DNA from 3 places in the Pantoea sp. SGAir0183 genome. Region 3 is predicted to be linked to each of the others. Evidence: predicted binding sites of a transcription regulator. Region 3 holds the regulator's gene; each other region holds the start of a gene.
The links. Region 3 encodes CRP, which controls carbon source genes, mostly activating them, when cyclic AMP is high. Its sites were predicted from a motif close to ATGTGANNNNNNTCACAT; they were not measured.

Region 1 (3,212 bases), 1.9 Mb from region 3:
TTGACGATAAAGATCACCAGCAGCGTCATGGCCACTTCGGAGCCCAGTTCACGGTTGGCCAGCCCGGCGATGGCAGCCACATCAGTGATGTAGCCCTGCATGCCAAAGCCGTGGGTGAAGATACTGTTCAGGAAGGTCAGTGCGCCGACAATAATATTGATGCCCGCCATCATAATTAAGAAGCCGAGCAGGGTTTTAAACGTCCCTTCCACCACTTTTCCCGCAGATTTCTTTTGCAGCACCAGCCCAATCAGCGCAATAAAAGCGATAAGAATGGATGCCTGCCCCAGTAAATCTTTAACCAGAAAATTGATTACACTATTCATGATTAGCAACCTTCATATTACGTTCTTTTAAGAAAGCCACGATCTTTTGCTCAATTTCGGCTTTATCGGTAAGTTTATTTAATATAATGACCCGTTTAATCTGTTCTGGTGTGGCGTCGGCATTTAAAACATCCGCAAACGCTTTTTGCGTCAGAATCATGTCGGATTTAAATGCATTAGCTTCTGAAATTGTGGTGTGATCGATATCGGCTTCAATTTCCAGTTTTTTTAAAACGGCTTTCGCACTCATTTCGATGGCGAAACTTGAACCCAGACCACAACCACAAACACATAAAATTTTCAGCATGTTTTCTCCTCACACTATTTGCAGTTGTTTAGCGAGTTTATAATGGTGCCCTTCTGTATCGACCAGGCGTTTTTTCATGCTTATTAAGTCAATCGGAATAGGCTTATTGCTGCCGTTAATAATGACGGCTTTATTGCGCATTCCGGATTGAATACAACGAACCACTTCACTTGCCATAATGGTGCCCTGATAAATTTCTTCACAGGTGGGATCGCCATTACGCAGTCCATAACCGACAATCGTTTTGCGAATGCGCACACCGATCAACGGTTCAAGTTGCTTAATTAAGGTATCGATTGCGCCCTGAAAGCCCGGTGAATATTCACGTGTATAACCCTCAGAGCACAGGATAATGACGCTGTTCTGTTCACTGAGGCGCTGAGTGATGCGCCCGGCCAGCGTCGCCGTCGGAATCTGACACTCGGGGATTAACGCAAAATCCGCATTCGATTTTATTGCCGATTGCAGCGTCAGTTCACCGCAGTAACCACCGAGCAACTCGACCATAAATACCCGGCCGGTTAATGCGCGCCCCGTATTCCGCAGTTTTGCCACCTCTTTAAGTACCTGCTCACAGGCAGTGGAAAAGCCCACGGTATAATCACTGCCGAAGACATCGTTATCAATCGTCATGCCGATGCCAAAACAGTTCACCCCAAATTCGCTCAGCGTATGTAAAAATTGCAGTGAGCCATCTCCGCCGGCCATAATTAATACATCAATACGCAATGACTTGAGCTGTCGGGTGATGGTTTCGTATTCGCTGCGAATTAATTTTCGCGTGGTTCTTCCCGACTGCATAACCGGAATCGAGGTAACAGAGAAATCCACTAAATCGCGTTGCGCAATTTCCTGACAGACATTATCGATAAGCCCCGGAATACCGCCATTAAATAACACCATTTCCGCCTGCGTCATTCTCGCAATCTGAAAAATAAAATTATTTATGCCGGTAACATCGCCGCCGCTGATTACCATCCCGATTCTCATTCTCCATTCCTCTCTGGCTCAATGCGTCTGCGGGCTATTGTTTCGGGATACAAGCCTTATATTTGCAAGTGAGATCACAAAAACGAGAGTATTTTGCCGGGTGGATAGATTGACAGCGGGGTTATAACAGGTGTTTATGTGAATTAAATCACAATTAATAAGCGCGCCCGTTCTGTGAGCTTCGGTTGATAAAACAACAGGTTAAATATCATCAGGCGAAGAGAAACGGCTATTTCAGGCGCGTGTCCGGATAACAAAAAAACCGCGATGCAGATTTGTGATTTTCGCCTCACTTTTCACTGTGATGCTGACGGGTTAGTTATACGGGCAGCATAGATACCGGTTATTTCGGCAGCGAAAAAGGATTCATCTTGTCCGGTTAAGCGTTTACCGGGTTTTCTTACACGCGCGGCACGATGATGAACGTTTGCGCAAAGCGGGCTGTGTTGTACCGGTGGCGTTGGGTGAAGCGGGCATAAAAAAACCCGGCAACGGATGTGCCGGGCGGGAAAACATGCTGAAAGCGTTATTTTGCGTACGCTTCGGTGGAGATGGTCAGTTTGACATCGTCGCTGACCGCAGGCACGTATTTATCCAGTTTGAAGTCAGAACGCTTGATGGTGCCGGTCGCATCAAAACCAATCGCCTGCTTTTTCACCATCGGATGCTCACCCTGCTTGTTCAGCGTGGCGTGCAGCGTAACCGGTTTGGTGATGCCTTTCAGCGTCAGATTACCTTCTACGTCAAATTTGTTATCGCCTTTAGCAATGACTTTGGTGCTGCGGAAGGTCGCGCTCGGGTATTTGGCGACGTCAAAATAGTCGGCGCCTTTAAATTCTTTCGTCAGTGCAGGCACATGGCTGTCAATTTTGGTGACAGGCAAGGTCACGTCAACACGCGACTGCTCGGGTTTGCTGCTGTCGAACACCAGTGACCCCGTGGCATCCGGAATATCGGCGGTAGGATGCGAGAAGCCGAAGTGTTCCCAGCTCATAACGACCGACGTATGCTGTGGATCCAGCTGGTAGTGCATTGTCTCAGCCTGAGAAACCGGGATATACAGCGCGGCAACTGCGATCAGTGGCAGTGTAAAACGTTTAACATCTTTCACTTTTCATTCCTTTTTTATGGCGTCACATTGAGTCTGGTGCAAAGCGGCAGGAATAAAAAGTGAAGAGATTTGGCGTAAACAATCAAAATCATTCAACAATATCGATGAGTAATTATTCTACTGCTTATCGTCTGTACGTAAGATGCGCCACGCTGATTTCTGGCTGCATAACTGGTGATGCAGCTGCGTTAACTGCTGAGTGCTGAGGGCAGCAATATCCTGTGGCGTCAGTGTGGGCAGTGCGTTAGCCTGACGCAGCGCCTCGACGGTGGGTTCTTCCTGCGCTGCGGCTAACTGTGTTTTCACCCCGTCGAGATCGGCCGCGTCTGTCACGGACGTCATCTGCTGCAGAAAATCGTCGCAATACTGAATCAGCGTTGTGGCAGACAGGGTGGGTGACTGAAGCGCAAAAAGAATACCGTCGATATCCACACAACGCTGGTAACGGCAGCTGACGACATAACCGATGGGGCGTTCA
Region 2 (3,212 bases), on a different contig from region 3:
AGGTGATCAGGTTGAGTACGTCGTGGTGAAAGGTGCAGAACATGGTGATGAGGTCTGGTATCAACCTGACGTCATCCGCCTGGTTGTGAACTGGTTTTCAGAGGTGCTGCACCCTGATACACGAACAGGCAGCAAGAGCACAGCCAATTTAAACGACAATTTGTAATGCACCAGGCAAACCACTTTATGTGGTTTGCCTGATCATCAATCTGCTGACACGTCAGCCATCAGGTCCGCGACAGTCTGTTTTGCCCCTTTGTCCAGTAGATGGAGATAGAATTTAACCACCTGCTGCACAAAACAGGGATTATCGGGTAGCGTGTGGCCGAATATAGCTTCCAGTCCTAACAGCGCTTTTACCCTCGCCTCCCCTTCTACGCTGCCGTCAACGACGGTTCGTATAGACGCCAATAAAGGATCGCAGACCTCAATCTCTTTTCCCTGGTCATCCTTACCGCTGACATAGCGCATCCATGCGGCAATACCTAATGCAAGCAGATCAAAACGGCTGCCGCGCTTGAGGTGCCAGCAAACGGAATGTAACCAACGCTGCGGTAACTTCTGGCTGCCATCCATCGCAATTTGCCAGGTACGATGCTGTAGCGCGGGATTTTCATAGCGTGCAATCAGCCGATCGGCATAATCGATCAAATCAACGTTCTTAACGGTTAGCGTCGGTGCCTGTTCTGTCAACATTAAGCGTCGTGCCGCAAGGCGAAAGTGCGGGTCCTGCATACAGTCATAAATATGCTCATAACCCGCAAGGTTGCCCAGATAAGCCAGAAATGAATGGCTGCCGTTCAACATACGCAGTTTCATCTCTTCGTAGGGCAGCACGTCTTTGACTAACTCTGCACCGGCTTTTTCCCATGCCGGCCGCCCTGCGACGAAATTATCCTCAATAACCCACTGGCGAAAGGGCTCACAGGCTACCGCGACGGGATCGGCCACCTGAATAAGCGCCGCGATCGCGTCAAGACTCTGCGGATTCATCGCCGGTACGATACGGTCCACCATGGTTGAAGGGAACGTCACCTGCTGTTCAATCCAGTCTGCCAGGTCGTTGTCACGTTGTCGGGCAAAAGCACGCACGACCTGACCGATCACTTTTCCGTTTTCTGGAATATTGTCGCAGGACAACACAGTAAACGCAGGCAGACCAGCAGCCTTGCGACGCGCCAGTGCTTCAACGATGATCCCTGGCGCAGAAAGCGGCTGGTGAGGCTGAGCCAGATCAGCGACAATCTGAGGATGGTCGCGCATCAGCTCGCCCGTTGCCGGTGAATGACAATAGCCTTTCTCGGTAATCGTTAAGGAAACGATGGCAATTTCGGGCTGACACAGGGCGTGAAGTACGGCTTCGGTTCCATCGACCTGAGCGTGAAGCGCCTGCTTCACCACACCAATTACGCGCCCTTCCCAGCCATGAGCCGACATTTCTGCCACGCTGTACAATAATCCCTGACGTTTCAGATCGGCAATCTGTTGTTCCCCGCCGATGAGATTAACTTCGACGTAGCCCCAGTCGCTGTTATGTTCTGCTGCAAGAACATCGGCATAGACCGCCTGATGAGCCCGATGAAAAGCACCGAATCCAAGATGGACAATACGCGGGACGAGCTTATTCCTGTTCCATTTTGGAACCGTCGCCTTCGCATTCAGTAGAGTAGTTTGCATTTCTTTCTCACCTTATTTTTTATTAGCTGCGTGGACACTGACGTTAAATAACGGCAGCACCTGGAGATCGCCTTGATGTTTTCCTGTGCGGCGCCGTTTGGATCAAGCGCCTGAGAACACCACGGCAAAAGGAAAGTTTTTAAAACAGAACAGGTGCGAGAAGCCTATCGTCAGCGGCAGAATTGTTCCACTACCATACCAGTTATAAATAAAAAATGTGATGAATGGCAATTATGTCTTTGGGCAAAGTATTATTAATTAACAAAGAAAATAAAAATCATAACTTCTTTATAACTATAAATATTACTGGCACTACAGAAGAATTAACTTTCAAACAGGCTGATACGTATTAACACGCTGTTTTGCGGTGCGAGTGAATAACCAAAATTTAAAAAAATACGAAAGATTGCTTATAAAAACGGCCGACCTCATCAGGCGTCATGTATAAAAAGACTTAATCGCACCAATGGGTTTAAGAGCACGGTGAGCTATTTCGCTACGGACAAAACGAAAATCAGGCAGAAACTCAACGCCGTGTTTGACAGGCGGGACATTAACGCTGAACGCTTTTTATTCCCTCATCTGGCGTCATTCGACGCGTACGTGGTAAGGCCGTCAGTTATGCCTCTGTGGAGCCGGAGCATTTAAACCAGTCCGATACGGTGCTGTATTGATATTGCACCCGCATGCGATGACAGACACCCGTTTCCCGACGCGTCGCTGTATTAAGGTTATATAGGTTCAGGTGCCTGTTTTATCGCGAAGGTTTTCACAGCCGCCCAGAAGCCGTATGCAGGGCAACGCAATCATGTCACCCTGAGCCTCCCTTCCCGCACAACACTATGCTTGCGTAATTTGCAGCGCCATATCAATCGAGATAGCCATACTTTCGGGATTCGCTTTACCGGTCCAGGCAATGTTAAAGGCCGTGCCATGATCGGCTGAGGTGCGCAGGAACGGTAAGCCTGCGGTAATATTTACACCGTCGTAAAAGCCCAACAACTTGAGCGGAATATGGCCTTGATCATGATACATAGCCACAACAATGTCATACATGCCCTCATTGCATTGCATAAATACGGTGTCCGGCGGGCACGGGCCATAGACGTCTATGCCCTGCGCCTTCATCGCCTCAATCGCCGGTGTCAGCACGCGAATTTCCTCATCACCGAACAACCCATTTTCACCCGCGTGTGGGTTAACGCCCGCAACCGCAATACGCGGCTGGCTAAAGCCGACACGGCGCAAAAACGTATCGGCAATTCTGATTACCGTTTCAACGCGCGCCTGGCTGAGCGTATCCAGGAATGTCCGTAGAGAAATATGCGTGCTGACGTGGATCACTTTGAGTTTATCGGTGTAGAGCACCATCGAATAATCTTTGGTGTCAGTTAATTTTGCCAGTAATTCCGTATGGCCTGGATAATGATGGCCGGCCATATGCAGCGCTTCTTTATTCAGCGGAGCCGTCGCAATCGCTTTCACATCACCGCGCATCGCCATTTCTGTTGCACGTTTGATGCATCGATAAGCCA
Region 3 (3,212 bases):
GCGTGCGTTAAACCCCGGCTCCTGCATCGCCTGATTTAGTGAGTTAAAGACTGCATTGTGGGCCTGATTAACGTTAACGCGCTGATAGGCGAGTACCTCGGGAGACTGTTCCGGACCAAGCAACATGCGTAACGCGTCCTGGAAAGCCTCAAGCACATCATGTGCGTTCTGTCGTAGCAGGGCACTTTGCCATTGCGGCCAAAGCCATAACGTTCCGCCAAACGCAATCAGGCAGCCCATCAGGGTATCCAGCAGGCGCGGCAGTAAGAATTGTGCGCCGTTAAGTGACAGAAGTTGCAGGGTATATACCGCGGTGACCGTGAACCCCACCATCGACCAGCCGTAAAACTGGCGGGTAAAGCGATAGCTGATAAAGGTAATCACCAGCATGATGCTCAACACCAGCGGTTCAGGGACATCCAGCCGCAGCGAGGCTGCCGCAATCACCAGCCCGGCAAAGGTGCCCAGCGCACGGTGCTGAATACGCACCCGTGTAGCGCTGTAGTTACTCTGGCTGACAAACATAATGGTCATCAGAATCCAGTAGGGTTTGGGAATCGAAAAGAACAGCGCCAGCCCGCTACCCAGCATCAGCATCACAGAAAAACGTCCGGCCGTGCGCAGGGCAGAAGAGCGCAGCGAGAGATAGCTTCTGAGTGCGGGCAGAAGCGGTAAACGGCGCTGGCGATCCGCCATCAAATCACGCTGATAAAGGGGCTTTTGTGTACGCAGTACCCGTGCGATGCGGCTGAAGTGATAAAGGCAAAAATTTCCTACCGGATTGTCCGGGTGCTGACGGGCGATTTTTTCCAGTGCCCCCAGCTGCTTGTCCATATCAAAGCGACTGGACAGTTGGTGGTACAGGATGTTGTCTGCCAGCTCACGTAAACGGGCGGAAATGGTTTTCGCATTCCAGCGAATCACGGCCTCAGCATGGCTTTGTTCTACCAGTTTTTGCACTTCTTCTGGCTGATGCAGGCTGACAGAAATGTGTTCCTGTAAATCCAGTGCGACCTGAAAAGCGCGGGTCAGTCGCTTATGACTGTGATCGCGGCTGGCGGACAGCATATGCATCTGCTGATAACAGGTGTTGATGAGGTCGATTGCTTTTTGTTGCCGCGCCAGCAACGGTGGTAGCGCCTTCTCCGGATCGGTAAGTTGCGTCAACAAGGTGTACTTGGCGTCACAATAGTTCGCCAGTTCGCGGTAAATCAGACTCAGGCTTTCACGCATTGGCTGCTCTTTCCACAGCCAAAACCAGAACCAGTTAAACAGGCCATACCACAGCGTACCGCCGATGTAGAGCAGGGGCGGTACGTAAATGGGCATGCGGCCAATCAGGCTGGTGGTAAATATCGCTGCGATCAGTGTGGCAGGGAGTAACCGTGCGTGCAGTGGGCTGATTTCACCTGTCACGCCCAGCAGCAAAGGCAGAGCGAAAAGAATAAGCGGTAAGGGCACGTCTTTAAACAGAAGCCACTGCATCAGTAAGCTACCCAGGGCAAACAGGCTGCCGCCGACAATCAGGCGTTTAAAGAAGCGTTTGTGGGGTGTATCCAGACCGGCAATATTGCAGCAGGCAGGCACCAATGAGAACAGCAATCCTTTTTGCAGATCGCCAAACAGCCAGCCGAGCGCGACGGGGAGACACAACACCAGTGTCTGGCGCAGGGCATAGTTAACTTCAGGGTGATAAATTATTCTTCGCCACATCGGCTCAACGCAAATAATTCACGGCATAACGTTGCCATTATGCCGTGAAGAATAAAGCTTAGCGCGTGCCGTAAACAACAATTGTTTTGCCGTGTGCGGAGATCAGATTCTGGTCTTCCAGCATCTTCAAAATACGTCCCACGGTTTCACGTGAACATCCCACGATTTGGCCAATTTCCTGACGCGTAATTTTAATTTGCATGCCGTCAGGATGCGTCATGGCATCCGGCTGTTTCGCCAGGTTGAGCAACGTCTGCGCAATGCGACCGGTGACATCAAGGAACGCGAGGTTGCCCACTTTTTCCGATGTGACCTGCAGACGGCGCGCCATTTGCGAGGAGAGGCGCATGAGGATGTCCGGATTCACCTGAATCAGCTGACGGAATTTTTTGTAGGAAATCTCTGCCACTTCGCACGCGGTTTTCGCACGTACCCAGGCGCTGCGCTCCTGACCTTCTTCGAACAGGCCAAGCTCACCAATAAAGTCGCCCTGATTCAGATAGGACAGAATCATCTCCTTGCCTTCTTCATCCTTAATCAGTACCGCAACGGAACCTTTAACGATGTAGTAAAGCGTTTCCGCCTTTTCACCTTGATGAATGAGCGTACTTTTGGATGGATACTTGTGAATATGGCAATGGGACAGGAACCATTCAAGTGTAGGGTCTGTTTGCGGTTTGCCGAGAACCATTCGCTATTATCCTCTGTTGTAATCGTGCCCAAAATACAGGGCTCTGTTTCCCTGCCAGGCGATGTAAGCGTTAAGCGTCTTTCCATTCAGGAAATTATTCGGGCTGCATTCGGCGCAGTGCGCATCATTCTTCCCGGCTTCGTCTTCGGATGACGAAAAATATTTTCAGCTCTGTTTGTAGCACAGCTTACGTCGACTGTCTTGTGTTGTCTCGCTTCAGCAAGATGGCGTTTTCTCTGGATTGCTGTTTCCCAGGCAAAAGCGTACGCTGAGCCAAAACAGGGTATTCTGAGGTCAAAATTATGCAGGCACGCGTCAAATGGGTTGAAGGGTTAACATTCCTGGGGGAATCATCGTCCGGCCATCAGGTACTGATGGATGGCAATTCTGGCGATAAAGCGCCGAGCCCTATGGAGATGGTGCTGATGGCGGCAGGGGGATGCAGCGCCATTGACGTTGTGTCAATTTTGCAAAAAGGCCGCAACGATGTGGTTGATTGCGAAGTGAAACTATTGTCTGAACGTCGGGAAGAAGCCCCCCGCATCTTTACCCATATCAATCTGCATTTTATCGTCAGCGGCAACGCACTTTCGGATAAAGCCGTGGCACGCGCTGTCGATCTGTCAGCGGAAAAATATTGCTCTGTCGCCATCATGTTAGGCAAAGGCGTCAACATTACCCACAGCTACGAAGTGATCGCGCTGTAATCTCACAGAGGCCAGGCTGGCCTCTGTGGTTATTCAATCCGTTTCCCTTCCATGAGCCGTTTTACTAACGGCGCCATAATTAACTCCATCGCCAGTCCCAT

Region 1: C1N59_RS10735 (6-phosphofructokinase) is a predicted target of CRP. The motif match lies at 1,760-1,777, and genes of this name have one in related genera.
Region 2: C1N59_RS21615 (mannitol dehydrogenase family protein) is a predicted target of CRP. The motif match lies at 1,893-1,910, and genes of this name have one in related genera.

Annotation. Positions count from the first base shown of each region.
Region 1 is NZ_CP028053.1:2,302,932-2,306,143, forward strand. Features, by position in the region: gene C1N59_RS10725 (PTS sugar transporter subunit IIC) at 1-326, opposite strand, end outside; gene C1N59_RS10730 (PTS sugar transporter subunit IIB) at 319-633, opposite strand; gene C1N59_RS10735 (6-phosphofructokinase) at 643-1,623, opposite strand; gene C1N59_RS10740 (YceI family protein) at 2,150-2,734, opposite strand; gene pqqF (pyrroloquinoline quinone biosynthesis protein PqqF) at 2,852-3,212, opposite strand, start outside.
Region 2 is NZ_CP028057.1:225,444-228,655, reverse strand. Features, by position in the region: gene C1N59_RS21620 (alpha/beta hydrolase fold domain-containing protein) at 1-166, shown strand, start outside; gene C1N59_RS21615 (mannitol dehydrogenase family protein) at 205-1,677, opposite strand; gene C1N59_RS21610 (D-threonate 4-phosphate dehydrogenase) at 2,518-3,212, opposite strand, start outside.
Region 3 is NZ_CP028053.1:410,952-414,163, forward strand. Features, by position in the region: gene C1N59_RS01875 (YccS/YhfK family putative transporter) at 1-1,713, opposite strand, end outside; gene crp (cAMP-activated global transcriptional regulator CRP) at 1,772-2,404, opposite strand; gene C1N59_RS01885 (OsmC family protein) at 2,707-3,111, shown strand; gene C1N59_RS01890 (phosphoribulokinase) at 3,141-3,212, opposite strand, start outside.